2 linked regions of the Thiocystis violascens DSM 198 genome follow. The main gene of each other region encodes a partner of the protein of the gene in region 2 in a complex. Links are inferred from orthologs where the notes say so. Each region holds a gene or a part of one and is shown on either strand. Other genes may lie near its edges. The genes, in order: moaD and moaE.

The links.
Region 1: the proteins of moaE (region 2) and moaD are in contact, whole or in part, in a crystal structure (PDB 1FMA), measured with the Escherichia coli proteins. The link is inferred for Thiocystis violascens DSM 198 from one-to-one orthologs.

What each region holds. Positions count from the first base shown.
Region 1 is NC_018012.1:2,839,076-2,845,717, forward strand. What follows is about bases 1,043-3,849. They hold moaD (molybdopterin converting factor subunit 1), read right to left. Parts: upstream 2,670-3,849; coding sequence 2,415-2,669; downstream 1,043-2,414. Other genes in these bases: THIVI_RS12520 (ABC transporter permease), read right to left, coding at 1,043-1,333; THIVI_RS12525 (ABC transporter ATP-binding protein), read right to left, coding at 1,336-2,217; THIVI_RS12535 (molybdopterin molybdotransferase MoeA), read right to left, coding at 2,697-3,849. In the rest of the region: THIVI_RS12515 (hypothetical protein), read left to right, coding at 3-296; more of THIVI_RS12520, read right to left, coding at 311-1,042; more of THIVI_RS12535, read right to left, coding at 3,850-3,953; moaB (molybdenum cofactor biosynthesis protein B), read right to left, coding at 3,960-4,490; bifunctional UDP-N-acetylglucosamine diphosphorylase/glucosamine-1-phosphate N-acetyltransferase GlmU, read right to left, coding at 4,551-5,918; THIVI_RS12550 (FKBP-type peptidyl-prolyl cis-trans isomerase), read right to left, coding at 5,989-6,483; THIVI_RS12555 (F0F1 ATP synthase subunit epsilon), read right to left, coding at 6,582-6,642. UniProt on the Escherichia coli protein: Involved in sulfur transfer in the conversion of molybdopterin precursor Z to molybdopterin.
Region 2 is NC_018012.1:3,191,131-3,198,401, forward strand. The notes cover bases 73-3,052. They hold moaE (molybdopterin synthase catalytic subunit MoaE), read left to right. Parts: upstream 73-1,327; coding sequence 1,328-1,777; downstream 1,778-3,052. Other genes in these bases: THIVI_RS14090 (DUF2288 domain-containing protein), read left to right, coding at 73-280; THIVI_RS14095 (YaiI/YqxD family protein), read left to right, coding at 193-669; THIVI_RS14100 (NnrU family protein), read left to right, coding at 701-1,273; gyrB (DNA topoisomerase (ATP-hydrolyzing) subunit B), read right to left, coding at 1,904-3,052. Outside these bases: more of THIVI_RS14090, read left to right, coding at 1-72; more of gyrB, read right to left, coding at 3,053-4,309; THIVI_RS14115 (transposase), read left to right, coding at 5,177-5,473; THIVI_RS14120 (NADH-quinone oxidoreductase subunit B family protein), read right to left, coding at 6,047-6,565; THIVI_RS14125 (hydrogenase large subunit), read right to left, coding at 6,565-7,271. UniProt on the Escherichia coli protein: Converts molybdopterin precursor Z to molybdopterin. This requires the incorporation of two sulfur atoms into precursor Z to generate a dithiolene group. The sulfur is provided by MoaD.

The sequences.
Region 1 (6,642 bases), 350 kb from region 2 along the record:
GCTTGGAAGCGATGTTCCAAGCGGGTTTTTTTTATGGTCTGCCAGGAATGGACCCCATTGGCATTTTCCGTTCAGCCAACACCGTGACAGGGTCGATCAACCCAATGTTCTGGATTCCGAAAACACTCTACGAAGCCCTCCCCTATGCCTTGCTGCTTTTCGGCGGGCTTGCCATGTTACAGGCGTCAAATCCACTGATGTTCGGCTCGGGATGCCTGCTCGCGATCGTTGGCGCCATCATCTGGCGGATGCGCCAGACCTATCGCAAGCGCGATCGAGACGAGGAGAGGCTCTGAACTCTCTCGCTTGTTCATTCCCATCGAAACAGCCAGGCGGCCAGGCTCAGGAAGAGCACGGCCAGCCCGCCCAGCAAGATGATCTGAGGCAAGACATCAATGACACCAGCCCCATCGATCATCACCCGCCGGGCGCCTTCCACCAGATGCGTCAGCGGCAGCAAACGCGAAAACGCCTGCGCCGCCGCGCTCGCGCCCTCCAGCGAGAACCAGACCCCCGACAGCAGCAGCATGGGCCAGGACACCAGATTGAGTATCCCATCGGCCACCTCCTCGGTGCGCAGACGCGCCGCCACGATCAGACCCATGCTGATGAGGCAGAGAGCGCCGGCCAGATAGACGAGCGCCAGCGCCAGATAGGAGCCGCGCATCGGAAAATCCAGCAGCAGCGCGGCGCCCAGATAGACCACCAGACTCGCCGACAGCACCACGATCAACCGCGAGACCACCTGCGCGGTCAGAAACTCCCAGGGGCTGAGCGGTGTTGCCTTGAGCCGGCGCAGCACGCCATTTTTGCGATAGCGCACGATCACCCAGCCGACGCCCCAGAAGCTGGAGAACATGATGTTCATCGCGAGCACGCCGGGCAGCACCCAATCCACATAGCGTAGCGCCTCGCCGCTCACGGTCAGGCGTTGCGGCGCCGGATCGGCTCGCGAGGGATAGGCGCCCAGCAGGAGACGCTCGGCCAGATACCCTTTGGGCGACTCGGCGTTCAGCCAGTAAACGGGCGAGCCGCGCGGATCGAGCAGCAGATCCAACTGATGCCGTTCGACTTTCACGATGGCCGCATCCGGATCGGTGAGCGGGATGAAGTCGATGTATTCAAGGTCGAGAAAGGGCGAGGACACGCTGGTCAATTGACCGTCCGGCGTGACGACGCCAACCTTGAGCAGATCCTCCGGCTCGGCTCGAAAAATGAAGGCGAAGGCCAGCACCATCATGATCGGCATCAGGATGTTCCAGCTCAGTCCCGCGCGGTCGCGATAGAACTCGCGATTGCGCGCGACCAGGATGGCAAGGATTCGGCGCCACATCATCAAGTCCTTAAGGCATGCCCGGTCAGTTTCAGAAAGAGGTCTTCCAGATTCGGAATCGCCACCCGCAGACCGGCCAGATCGGCACCGAGACGTTCGAGTTCGGCCAGCATGGGCGGCACCTCATCGGTCTGGATTTCGATCTCGCCGTCGCGCGCCACGGCGCCGGACGGGAGCGGAACCCCCGCCGGCCAAGCCGCATCCGGCAGACGGATCAGGCGCGCGGGAAAATGTGCGTCGATCAGCGCGCGCGGATTGCCCTCGGCAATCAGACGCCCCCGGTCGACGATCACGATCCGGTCGCACAGCCGCTCGGCCTCTTCCATGTAGTGCGTGGTCATCACCACGGTCGTTCCGCGTCGGCGGACCCGTTCGATCAGGCCCCAAAAATTGCGCCGCGCCTGGGGGTCGAGTCCGGTCGTCGGCTCGTCCAGAAACACCAGTTCGGGATCGTTGACCAGCGCGACCGCCAGCAGCAGACGCTGCCGCTGACCGCCCGAGAGCTTGCGCGTGTCGCGATCCAGAATCTCGTCCAGATTGCACAGCCGGATCAGCTCCTCGCGCTCCGCCGTGCGCCGATAGAGACTGGCGAACATGGCCAGCGACTCGCTCACGGTCTGGAAATCCTGCAAGGCCGTGACCTGGAACTGGATGCCGATGGACTGACGATATTCTCGATCCAGCGGATGCCCCTTGAACAGCACGCATCCCGAGGTCGGCGGCTGGATGCCCTCCAGCATCTCCAGGGTCGTCGTCTTCCCCGCCCCGTTCGGTCCCAGCAGACCGAAACACTGCCCGGATTCGACCCTGAAGCTGATGCCATCCACGGCGCGCACGCCGGGATAGAGCCGGATCAGATCATGCGCTTCGATGAGCGTTGTCACGAGGCTCCCCCTGGGACGATGCCAGCGTCCGGATTTCACAATGACTGGAGGAAGCAAACTTAGAAACCGTCCAGCAAAAATTTCCCGAATCGCTTAAACCGACGGCCAAGTCGCCCGCAAGCGGGCTCCGACGGGGCGCGCAGGAGCCCGCTTGCGGGCGACGCCGAGACCGGGGAAAGTTGTTGATGGACGGCTCCTTAGCCACCGGTCACCGGCGGGAAAAATGCAACCTCGTCGCCTTCGAGAAGGGGCGTTCGAGGCTGTGCAATCGCCTGATTGACCGCGCTCATCAGTCGCTCGCCCTCGCCAAGCGCCTCCGTCCAGAGTCCGCCGCGCGCACGCAGATGCGCCAGCAGATCCGCCACAGTGCCGACTCCCGCTGGCAACTCCAGTCGTTCCTCATGACAGCCGAGCCGTTCGCGCAGTCGGGCAAAGTAGAGAATCTTGATCATCGCGTCGGGGCTCGCTCAATGGACAGATCAGTGCAACAAATCGGCAAACGGCATGAAATCAACCAACTCGCCCCGCCGGATCGCCCGCCCCGGCGGAATCTCGATCAGACCGTCCGCCCAGGCGACCGAGGACAGAACCGCCGAGGAGCGGGTCGGAAAGACCGCTAGTTCGGGCTCACCATCGTCGCCGGTCTGAAGTCGCGCGCGATGAAATTCGCTCCGTTTGTCCGGTTTCGGCCAATCGAACCCGGCGCGGATTTTGAGGACGCGCGGCGCGAGATCCCCCGCCGTCCCCTGACGCCGCAGCACCACCGGGCGGGCAAACAGACAGAAGGTGACGAAGAGCGACACGGGATTGCCGGGCGCGCCCAGAACCGGCGTGCCCTGGACCCAGCCGAACGCGACCGGCTTGCCGGGGCGAATCGAGATATTCCAGAGATCCAGCGTACCGATCTTCTCGACCGCAGACTTGAGATGATCCTCCTCGCCGACCGACACCCCGCCGCTGGCGAGGATCAGGTCCGACTCGCGCGCCCCGCGCGTCAGTGCGTCGGTGGTCGCGTCCAGGGTGTCCGCGACGATCCCGAGATCCACGACCTCGCAGCCCAAGCCTTGCAGCAGGCCGATGAGCAGAAAGCGATTGGAGTTGTAGATCTGGCCCGGACCCAGCGGCTCGCCCGGCATCGCCAATTCGTCACCGCTGGCCAGGACCGCGACCCGCAAACGCCGATAGACCGGCAAACGCGCGACGCCAACCGAGGCGGCCAGCCCAAGATGCTGGGGCGCGAGCCGCGTCCCGGCGGCGATCACCTCGGCCCCGGCGCGGATGTCCTCGCCGGCGCGGCGGATGTTCGCGCCAGCCTTGCAGTCCAGCGGGATACGCACCCGGTCGCCGTCGCGCTCGCAGATTTCCTGCACCACCACCGTATCGGCGCCGTCCGGGGCGGGCGCGCCGGTGAAGATGCGCGCGGCGGTGCCTGGCTCCAGATCGACGCCGGTCGACCCGGCTGGAATCCGTTGACTGACCCGCAGCCAGCCGTCCTGCGCGGCCAGGTCCACGTGACGGATGGCGTATCCGTCCATGGCGCTGTTGTCCCAGCCGGGGACAGCGATGGCGCTTGTCACCGGCGCCGCCAGCACGCGCCCGAGCGCCGTGTCGGTCGGGATGGATTCGCTGTCCGCAATCGGCTCGACCCGCGACAGCAGGAAGTCGATAGCCTCCTGCTTGGTCAGCGTGGGGCGTTTTTCCGTGGCCGGAGCCGGGCAGTCGTTGTGGGTCGTCATAGAGCTTCAGCGTTCGCGCAAACGCGGGATGAGTTGGGCGAAATTACAGGGCCGTGTGCGGATATCCAGTTGGGGCAGCAGGATCCCATCCCAAGCCGTTCGGCAGGCGCCGGTCGAGCCCGGCAGACAGAAGACGAAGGTGCCGTTGGCCAATCCGGCGAAGGCGCGCGACTGGAGGGTCGAGGCGCCAATCTCGGCGAACGAGATCTGACGAAAAAGTTCGCCGAAGCCCTCGACCACCTTGTCGAGCAGGGGCGTGACGGCCTCGGGCGTACTGTCGCGCCCGGTGACGCCGGTTCCGCCGGTGCTCAGGATGACGTTCACCTCGGGATCGGCGATCCAGCGCGAAACCACCGCGCGCAGTTGATAGACATCGTCGCGGACGATCTCCTTCGCCACAACCCGGTGACCGGCGGTTTCGGCCCGCTCCTTCAGCAGTTTGCCGGAGGTGTCCTGGTCCTCGCTCCGACTGTCCGAGACGGTCAGAAGCGCGATGTTGAGCGGCAGGAATGGCTGCTCCGCAAAATGCCCGGTCATCATTCACCTCTTCACTGATGCTATAGCCTTCACATCTGATATCCAGACATCCGGAGCAGTTCAGTCAGTTTTTTTCCGGGGCCGTTGCCAGGCGGGAATGCTGGTCTGACGCCCACGAGCCAGCGTGAGCTGGTCGGCCGGCGTATCGCGAGTAATGACGGATCCCGCGCCAATCGTCGCCCGCTCGCCAACGGTCACGGGTGCGACCAAGGCCGTATTGGAACCGATGAAGGCGCCATCGCCGATCCGGGTCAGGGATTTGTTGACGCCATCATAGTTACAGGTGATGGTGCCGGCGCCGATATTGACGCCCGCACCGACCTCGGCGTCGCCAAGATAGGTCAGGTGATTGACCTTGCTGCCCTGCCCCAGAGTCGCCTTCTTGATCTCGACGAAATTTCCGACATGGGTGTTCGCGGCAAGCTTGGCCTCTGGACGCAGTCGCGCGAAGGGTCCGATACGGGCGTTCGCGCCAACCTCGGCGCCCTCGATGACGCAATTGGCGAAAATTTCAGTCCCGGAGCCGATCATGCAGTCTTTCAGCAGACAGTTGGGGCCGACGCGAACCCCGGCGGCGAGCCAAACCTCACCCTCGACGATGACATTGATGTCCAGGCTGACATCGGTCTCTGCGTGCAGGATTCCGCGCAGATCGAAACGCGCCGGATCGGCCAGGGTCACGCCCGCGCGCATCAGCCGCTCCGTCGCCGCGCGCTGGTAGCTACGTTCCAATTCGGCAAGCTGGACCCGATCGTTCACGCCAATCACTTCCGCGAGCGTGCCCGGCTGGGCGCTCGCGATCTGGACGTCATCCTGGGCCGCCAGCGCGGTGATATCGGTCAGATAATATTCGCCCTGCACGTTGTTGTTGCCGATCCGGGTCAGCCAGTCGTCCAGACCGGCGCGATCGGCGACCAGAAATCCGGTGTTGATCTCGCGAATGCCCCGCTCCGCCGGCGTGGCGTCTTTCTCCTCGACGATGCGGGTCACGCGGCCCCGCGCATCGCGGAGGATGCGGCCATAGCCGGTGGGATCGGGCAGTTCGGCCGTCAGCAGCCCCAGACGGGTATCCGCGCTCGCCGCGAGCAGGCGGCGGAGGGTTTCGGGGGTAATCAGGGGCACGTCGCCATACAGCACCAGCACCCGATCCATCCCGCTCATCGCCGGCATCGCCTGGAGCACCGCATGGCCGGTGCCCTGCTGCCGGGCCTGTTCGACCCAGAGGCAGTCGTGCCCGCTCAGGGCCGCCTGGACCTGTTCGCCGCCGTGACCGAAGACGACGACCCGCCGTGCGGCACCGAGCTGGTTTGCGGCGTCGAGCACATGCGCCAACAATGGTTTGCCGGCGAGCGGATGAAGAACCTTCGGCAGACTGGAACGCATCCGTTTACCGAGACCCGCGGCCAGTATCACGACACCTAGTTTCATACGTTGCAAGTCCCGGATTTGATCTCGAAACGATTTCTAGATATTCAGAAATTCCTGAAGAATTTCCGAATTAGTGAAGACTTCCGCCCGGCAGGTTGCAGACGCCCAACTCGGCGCTCAGCTCCGCGTGCGTGGGGTCGCGCACCTCATGAATGCGGACATGGACCACGAGCGACTTGCCAGCTAGCGGGTGGTTGCCATCGACCGTGAGCCTGCCGTTCTCGATACGGGTGACCAGGAAGGTCTTGACCTCGCCGGTGTCGCTCTGCATCTGGACCTCGGCGCCGACGAAGCGGAATTCCGGCGGGACATTCTCCAGGTCGTCGGTAAAGGTCAGGCTTGGATCATGCGGGCCAAAGCCCTGATCGGGACCGAGCCGCAACTCGACCTCGTCGCCCACGGATTTTCCGCGGATCGCGGCATCCATCCCGCCGATCAGTTCGGTCTGCCCACCCTGAATGTAGGTGACGGGAAGATCCGTCTGCTCCAGGATGGCGCCAGCCGCATCGGCGATGCGGTACGTCAACGAGACCAGTTTGCCGTCGCCAATCGTTTGATCCGACATGCTTATGCCTCTCTCCACACGTAAACGCAAACGCCCCCGTCGTCTCGACCGGGGGCGTTTGTCAGGGTGCCGGCGGCCGTGACCGCCTGGGCAGCGAATCAGCGCCCCTTCATCTTCCGCAGCTTCTCGATCGCCCGCAACTGCGCGACGGCCTCGGCC
Region 2 (7,271 bases):
GGTCCGGGACGGTCTCGACCTCATCGAGACCGCCCTCTTGATCGCGCGCGATGACGCTCCGACCATTGACGCCGAGATGGCGCACGGGGGCATCGTGCCGGTTCCGGATCGACAGGCCCGAGACTGGTTCGAGACCAACGCCAGCCTCTGGGCGGTGGTCGTTAAACCCTGGGTACTGGTCCAGGAGGTCGCATGCACATCTGGGTCGACGCCGACGCTTGCCCAAGGGTCATCAAGGACATTCTGTTTCGCGCCGCCGAACGGGTTGGCGTCCGGGTGACACTGGTCGCCAATCAGCCCATGAACCTGCCGCCATCGCGACTCATCCGTGCCATCCAGGTCGCACAGGGATTCGATGTCGCCGACAATGAAATCGTCAAACGCCTAGAACCGGGCGACCTGGTGATTACCGCCGACATCCCGCTGGCCGCTGAGGTCATCGCCAGGGAGGCCCACGCCTTGAATCCCCGTGGCGAGATCTATACCAAGGACAATATCCGCGAACGCCTGAACCTGCGCGACTTCATGGACACCTTACGCGCGACTGGCGTGGACACCGGCGGTCCCGCGACGCTGGGCGCGCGCGACCGGCAGGCATTCGCGAATGCCTTGGATGGCTTTCTTGCGAGGCAGGGGTGTCCTCCGGCGGCAGAATCCTTGAAGCGCTAAACGGCATCACATCAATCAGAGGAGTTGACGCATGGCAGTACTGATTCTAGGTCTGATTCTGTTTCTGGGGACTCACTCGGTCTCCATCGTCAAGCCGGGGTTGCGGACAACTGTCGTCGAACGCTTTGGCGTCATCCCCTGGCAGGCTGTTTACAGCGTGCTCTCTCTGGCGGGATTCATTCTGATCGTCTGGGGTTATGGGGAGGCGCGCCAGTCGGCCATCGTCCTCTATGATCCGCCGGGCTGGATGAGACACCTCAATCTGCTGCTGATGTTGCCGATCTTTCCGTTGCTGTTCGCGGCCTATCTGCCGGGGCGCATCCAGACCGCCACCAAACATCCCATGTTGCTTGCGGTCAAGATCTGGGCTTTTGGTCACTTGTTGGCCAATGGCACTCTCGCGGATCTGCTCCTGTTCGGTGCCTTCCTGGCCTGGGCCGTAGCGGATCGAATCTCGCTCAAGCGCCGGGTGGGGCCGCCGGTTCCGGGTGCACCGCCGAGTCAGACCAACGACGCCATCGCCATCGTCGGCGGTCTGGGAGTCTATCTGCTCTTCCTGTTTTGGCTGCACCGCGTTTTGATGGGGGTCGCGCCCATTGGTTGACGCAGTTCGAGCAGAGTCGGAGAAATCGGTAAGACGCGCCCCTGGAGTCTGCTGATGCCGCGCGTCCAGATCCAGACCGAACCCTTCGATATCGCCGCCGAACAGGAGTCGTTGTGGCACGGCAATCCGCGCGTGGGCGCGCTCGTCACCTTCGTTGGGCTGATGCGCGATCTCCACGAGGGGGTGGCGGTGTCCCGCATGACCCTGGAACATTACCCCGGTATGACCGAGAAGGCGCTTGCCGAGATCGCCGAGGAGGCTAACGCGCGTTGGAAGCTGGAGGGCGTGACCATTGTTCACCGGCTCGGGAAGTTGGAGCCGCAGGATCCGATCGTCTTCGTCGGTGTTGCCAGCCATCATCGTGGCGATGCCTTCCGCGCCTGCGAATTTCTGATCGATTATTTGAAGACCCGAGCGCCCTTCTGGAAAAAAGAGCAGACCGAGCAGGGCGAACGCTGGGTCGAGTCAAAAGTATCGGATGACGTCGCCGCCCGGCGTTGGTGACATCCAACCGCAGCGGCACCGCCATGGGGATTCAGACGACGCCGAGTCGACGTGGGATCTTCGACATCAGTAAATGCCAAGGACCGATGTCATCCAAACACGGAGAGTTGTCCGCAGTAGAATGCGTTAAATGTCTAAGTTTTCGGCATTTAGAGCATTTTTTTCGATAAATAGTCGTCGCGGTTCAACTTGATCACCCATCAATGTAGTGAAAATCAAATCTGCAGCGACCGCGTCCTCAATGGTCACTTTCAAAAGACGGCGCGTTTCCGGATTCATTGTGGTGTCCCAAAGCTGTTCGGGATTCATTTCACCGAGTCCTTTGTATCGTTGGGTGCTATACCCTTTTTGAGCTTCCGTGAGCAACCAACGTATCCCATCTCCCAAATCTGTTATAACCTTCAGCCGCTCGCCACGTTTAACATAGGCATCGGACTGCAGAAAACCTGTTAGCTTTTGGCCGTACTCAAGCATTTTTGCATAATCAATTGAGCGAAAAAACTCTAACGGAACAATACGGCTTTCATGGATGCCGTGAATAAATCGAACTACCTCGATATATTCGGGTATTTTCGACGATTGTTCGCTGACTCGAACATTATAGTGAAATGTAGGTATTTCATTGTGATTAAGTATGGCCTCTAATTGAATACACCAACTCTTTAATCGCTCAAGATCGGAAATAATCAGGTCATCAATCCGGGGGGCTTTAATCACTGCTTCCAGAAATTCAGTGCCATACCGTTTCTCCAGTCGCTTAACGATATTCACGATCACACTGTAATCCAAAGCCAGTGACTCCAGCGCAGTGCTCGCCAATGGCAGTGCGTCTTTCGTGACGAATAAATTCGCATCATCCAGCGCCGCCTGGAGCATGGCGTAATTAAGAGCCGACTCATCGAGCAGATATTCTTCTTGTTTTCCTTTTTTGATTTTAAACAAGGGGGGCTGCGCGATATAAATATGTCCTCTCTCTACCAATTCTGGCATTTGCCTATAAAAGAAAGTCAGGAGCAAGGTACGAATATGAGCGCCATCTACATCCGCATCGGTCATGATGATAATGCGATGGTACCTTAAGTTGTCAGGGTTATATTCTTCTCGTCCGATGCCACATCCAAGCGCCGTAATCAGCGTTCCAACTTCTGCGGATGAGAGCATTTTATCGAAGCGAGCCTTTTCCACATTCAGTATCTTGCCTTTCAATGGCAATATTGCTTGAAAAGCTCGATCCCTTCCTTGTTTTGCAGAACCTCCAGCAGAGTCTCCTTCGACTAGATAGATCTCCGATCTAGCGGGATCTTTTTCCTGACAGTCAGCTAATTTTCCTGGTAATCCTGCAATGTCGAGAACGCCCTTACGGCGAGTCATTTCTCGTGCTTTTCGAGCAGCTTCACGAGCTCGTGCAGCATCAAGCATCTTATTTGCGATGATTTTTGCTTCAAACGGCTGCTCTTCGAGGAACATACCTAGCTGCTCGGCAACAAGTGACTCGACAACAGCTTTTACTTCCGATGACACCAGTTTGTCTTTCGTTTGAGATGAAAACTTTGGGTCCGGAACCTTTACAGACAGAACCGCAACAAGGCCTTCTCTAGCATCATCGCCTACGGGCCTGATCTTTTGATTACGATCCAAACCTTCACGCTCAATATATGAATTAAGCGTTCTTGTCAGTGCCGCACGTAATCCGGCCAAATGTGTACCGCCATCTTTTTGTGGAATCGTGTTTGTATAGCAATAAATTGTTTCGAGATAGCTGCTGTTCCATTGGATAGCCAATTCAACTCCAATCGATTGTCTCTCTGCACTAAAATAGATGACTGTTGGATGAATTGGATCTTTGTTTTTATTCAAATGTTCTACGAATGCACGAATTCCACCTTGATATTCAAAAACATCCTTTCTTTCAGTAGATTCTTCGGTTAACGCTATCTTAACGCCTGAGTTAAGAAATGATAGTTCTCGAAGACGCTTGGCTAATATATCGTAGTGAAAATCCAAATTTGTAAAAATGTTAGGTGACGGATAAAAGCGAATTTCGGTACCCGTGCGCTTTGTCTGATCAATAGCCTTAAGTGGATACTGAGGCACGCCAAAGCGATATTCCTGCTCATAGATCTGCCCTCCCTTGCAAATGCGCAGATTTAATTTTTCTGAGAGTGCGTTCACGACCGAGACGCCTACGCCATGCAAACCGCCGGAGACTTTATAGGAGTTGTCGTCAAATTTGCCTCCTGCGTGCAATACGGTCATGATGACTTCTGCAGCTGATTTATTTTCTTCTGCATGCATATCGACTGGTATTCCCCTCCCATCATCAACTACTGTAACTGAACAGTCGGCATGAATTGTCACATTGATATTCTTGCAGTAGCCAGCTAGAGCCTCGTCGATTGAGTTATCTACGACTTCAAATACCATATGGTGTAGTCCTGTACCATCATCCGTATCCCCGATATACATGCCTGGGCGTTTGCGCACCGCGTCGAGTCCACGAAGTACCTTTATGTTTGTCGAGTCGTATGTCATTTAAATAGTTAGATATTTGATGGTAAACATACCGATATTATACGTGAATCATGGACGCAGCACCTCACGCCCTAAATTATCTGGATAATTTATGCCATCATCGGCTTGCGGATATAGGTCCAGCGTGCGATGCTCCTGACATGGATAAGGTCATGCAGTTTATTGATTATATAGCGATTTAATGTGATATCTAGATACCTAAACCAAGCCCTGCTCGGGATGCGTATTTTCGGTGGTGCTCTGCCACCCGTGCCAAGCCTCCTATCGACCAAGCCGCTCCCTGCCACAACTTACTCGTTTCGTTTATGCTCAAGCTCGATCTCGCGAAGTGGAACCAGACCCCCAGACGATCTCTGGTATGAGGCGATGACGGCCCCGCACATGCCAGCACCCGTGAGCGGTTTCTGCGTCGTACGAACTGATCCAACACGGGTGGGAATCTCGGTGATTGCGTTGCGTGTAGGGCGTCACCCGCCAATTTTGAACCGTTTGTGCCTCCAATATAATGACGAGGGTTCCCAGGCGTTGCTGTTCGAGCACACAGGAGGGGTTCCTCGTTTTTTGACGCGGTGATGGAGTCCGCACTCGATACGTTGATCCGCACCGGCGTGGCGGCGGTCGCGCTCTACCCACGCAGCGTGACCCCCAGACGGGGCGCCTGGTTCCGAGCGTGGAACTCGCCCAGCACACCGTCGCGCCGCGCTGGACCTTGAAGTTTCACCGCCGCGTCAGGCGCTCAAACGCCTGGGCTTCTCCTGGAAGAAGGCCAAGGCCTTGCTCAATCGCGCCACGACGCCCGCCCGCGAAGCCTTCGTCGCGCAACTGCAGGCCCTGCTGCAGCGCACCTTGGACCCCGAGCCTCCCTGATTGATCTCTCTCGGCGAAGCGCACATCCAGCAGGAAGCCGATCTGGGCGACGGCTGGGCGCCGATCAGGGAGCGCTTGTGGGTCGACTCCCATACCCCGGGGCTTTCCGCAAAAGTGAGTTTCTATGGGCTCTATTGCTACAACGCGGGGCAGGTGGCGATCTGGGATTTCCCGTGTGCCAACACCGAGCACACGCTGACCGTCTTACGCCGTCTGCGTCAGCGGGAACCGACCCGCGAGATCATCCTGTTCTGGGATGGCGCACCGTATCACCGTGCTGGCGCGGCGATCGACTAAGGAGATGAGACTACCCGTTTGTTAAAAAATTACCCCGTTGAAGCCGGCGTTGCGATATCAATGCATCCAACGCATGCGCATGGACTACCCGAGCCATCTCGCCGAGAACCTCCTGATCGGCTCCGGTGTCGTCGAGGCCGCCTGCAAGATCCTGGGCAAGCAACGCCTCTGTGGCGCGGGCATGCGCTGAAAACGCCAGGGTGCCAAGATCGTCTTGAGCCAGCGGACGCTCGTGCAATCCACGGGGCGCTAGGCGCAATTCTGGGACAAGATCGATCAGTGCGGTACCCAGCCGCGTTAAGTGACATTAATTGAAGGCAGCACCCGGGCGGACTCCCGCGACCCGCGTAGGCGCCCACCAGTGCGCTCAGGTCCGATGATCTCGAGTCGAGGCGACACCTTCGCCAGCCCCCGCATTACTGGAAAATAACCAATTGAAATAAATTAGCTTTCTTGTAGACAAGCGGTTTTTTTAAATGCACTGGTTAAGCACCGGTGCATCGGTCATCCCTGCCGGGCACGCAATGCCCCGAGCACGGTTTATTTGGATACCAATTGCCCAGTGCAGATCGGTCATCCCTGCCGGGCACGCAATGCCCCGAGCAACCCCTTGAGCAAATCCAGTGGCGCGGCCGGACAGCCGGGGATTTTCACATCCACCGGAATGACATTCTCCACCGCGCCGCAGCTCGCATAGGAAATACCGAACTCGCCCCCGTCGCAGGCGCAATCGCCGGCGGCGATCACGAACTTGGGCGAGGACGTGGCACGCCAAGTGCGGCGTAGCGCGGTTTCCATGTGGCGCGAGACCGGCCCCGTGACCAGCAGTGCATCGGCGTGACGCGGCGAGGCGACGAAGTGGACACCGAAGCGCTCGACATCGTGATAGGGATTGTTCAGTGCGTGGATCTCTAGCTCGCAGCCATTGCAGGAACCGGCATCCACCTGACGGATGGCGAAACTGCGTCCGAAACGTGCGTCGATCAGCCGGTGCAGTTCGATGCCGATGCGCGCCAGTTCAGCCTCTTCGTGGTCGGGTGGCGGCTCGGTAACCACGCCGGTGGTGAACGATTGTCTGAGAATCCGAAACATTACAAATCCTGCCCAGCGTAAGACCCATTGACCGATTTGTTGCAGACCGGGAAGTCGGGGACGATGTTGCCGAGGATGAGACGCTCCAGCGCGGGCCAGGTAAACCAGCTCGGGTCACGGGGGAAATAGCGCGCGATGCGTCCTTCGGCGTCGAAGCGCACGAAGCAGAGGATCTCGCCGCGCCAGCCATCGATCAGGCCCAGACCGACCGCGTCCGGTTGGACAGCCGGCAGAGGCGCGACGATCTCGCCTTCCGGCAGGGCATCGAGCAGGCGGTCGAGCATCCAGAGACTGCTCCGCACCTCCGCCATACGTACCCGTACCCGCGCGGCCACGTCGCCCTCGGTCTCTGCGGATTCTTCTACGCGCACACTATCGTAGGGCGGATAGGGATTGTCGCGGCGGACATCGAACCGCAGCCCGCTGGCCTTGCCGACATAGCCGGTGCAGCCGAGCGCGCGGGCATCCGTCTGGGAAAGGATGCCGGTGGCGATCAGGCGGTCGTCCAGCGAGGGGTGATCGTCGATCACATCGAACAGCGGCTCGATGGTGCGATGCAGTGCGGCGTGATCCTGACGCAACACCAGAAAGGCGTCCGCGGACAGGTCATGGACGACCCCGCCGGGGATGAGCGCGTCCATCATGAAGCGATGCCCGAACAGCGCGCGCGAGCGCCGCTGCCATTGTTCGCGCAGCCGTGCGCACT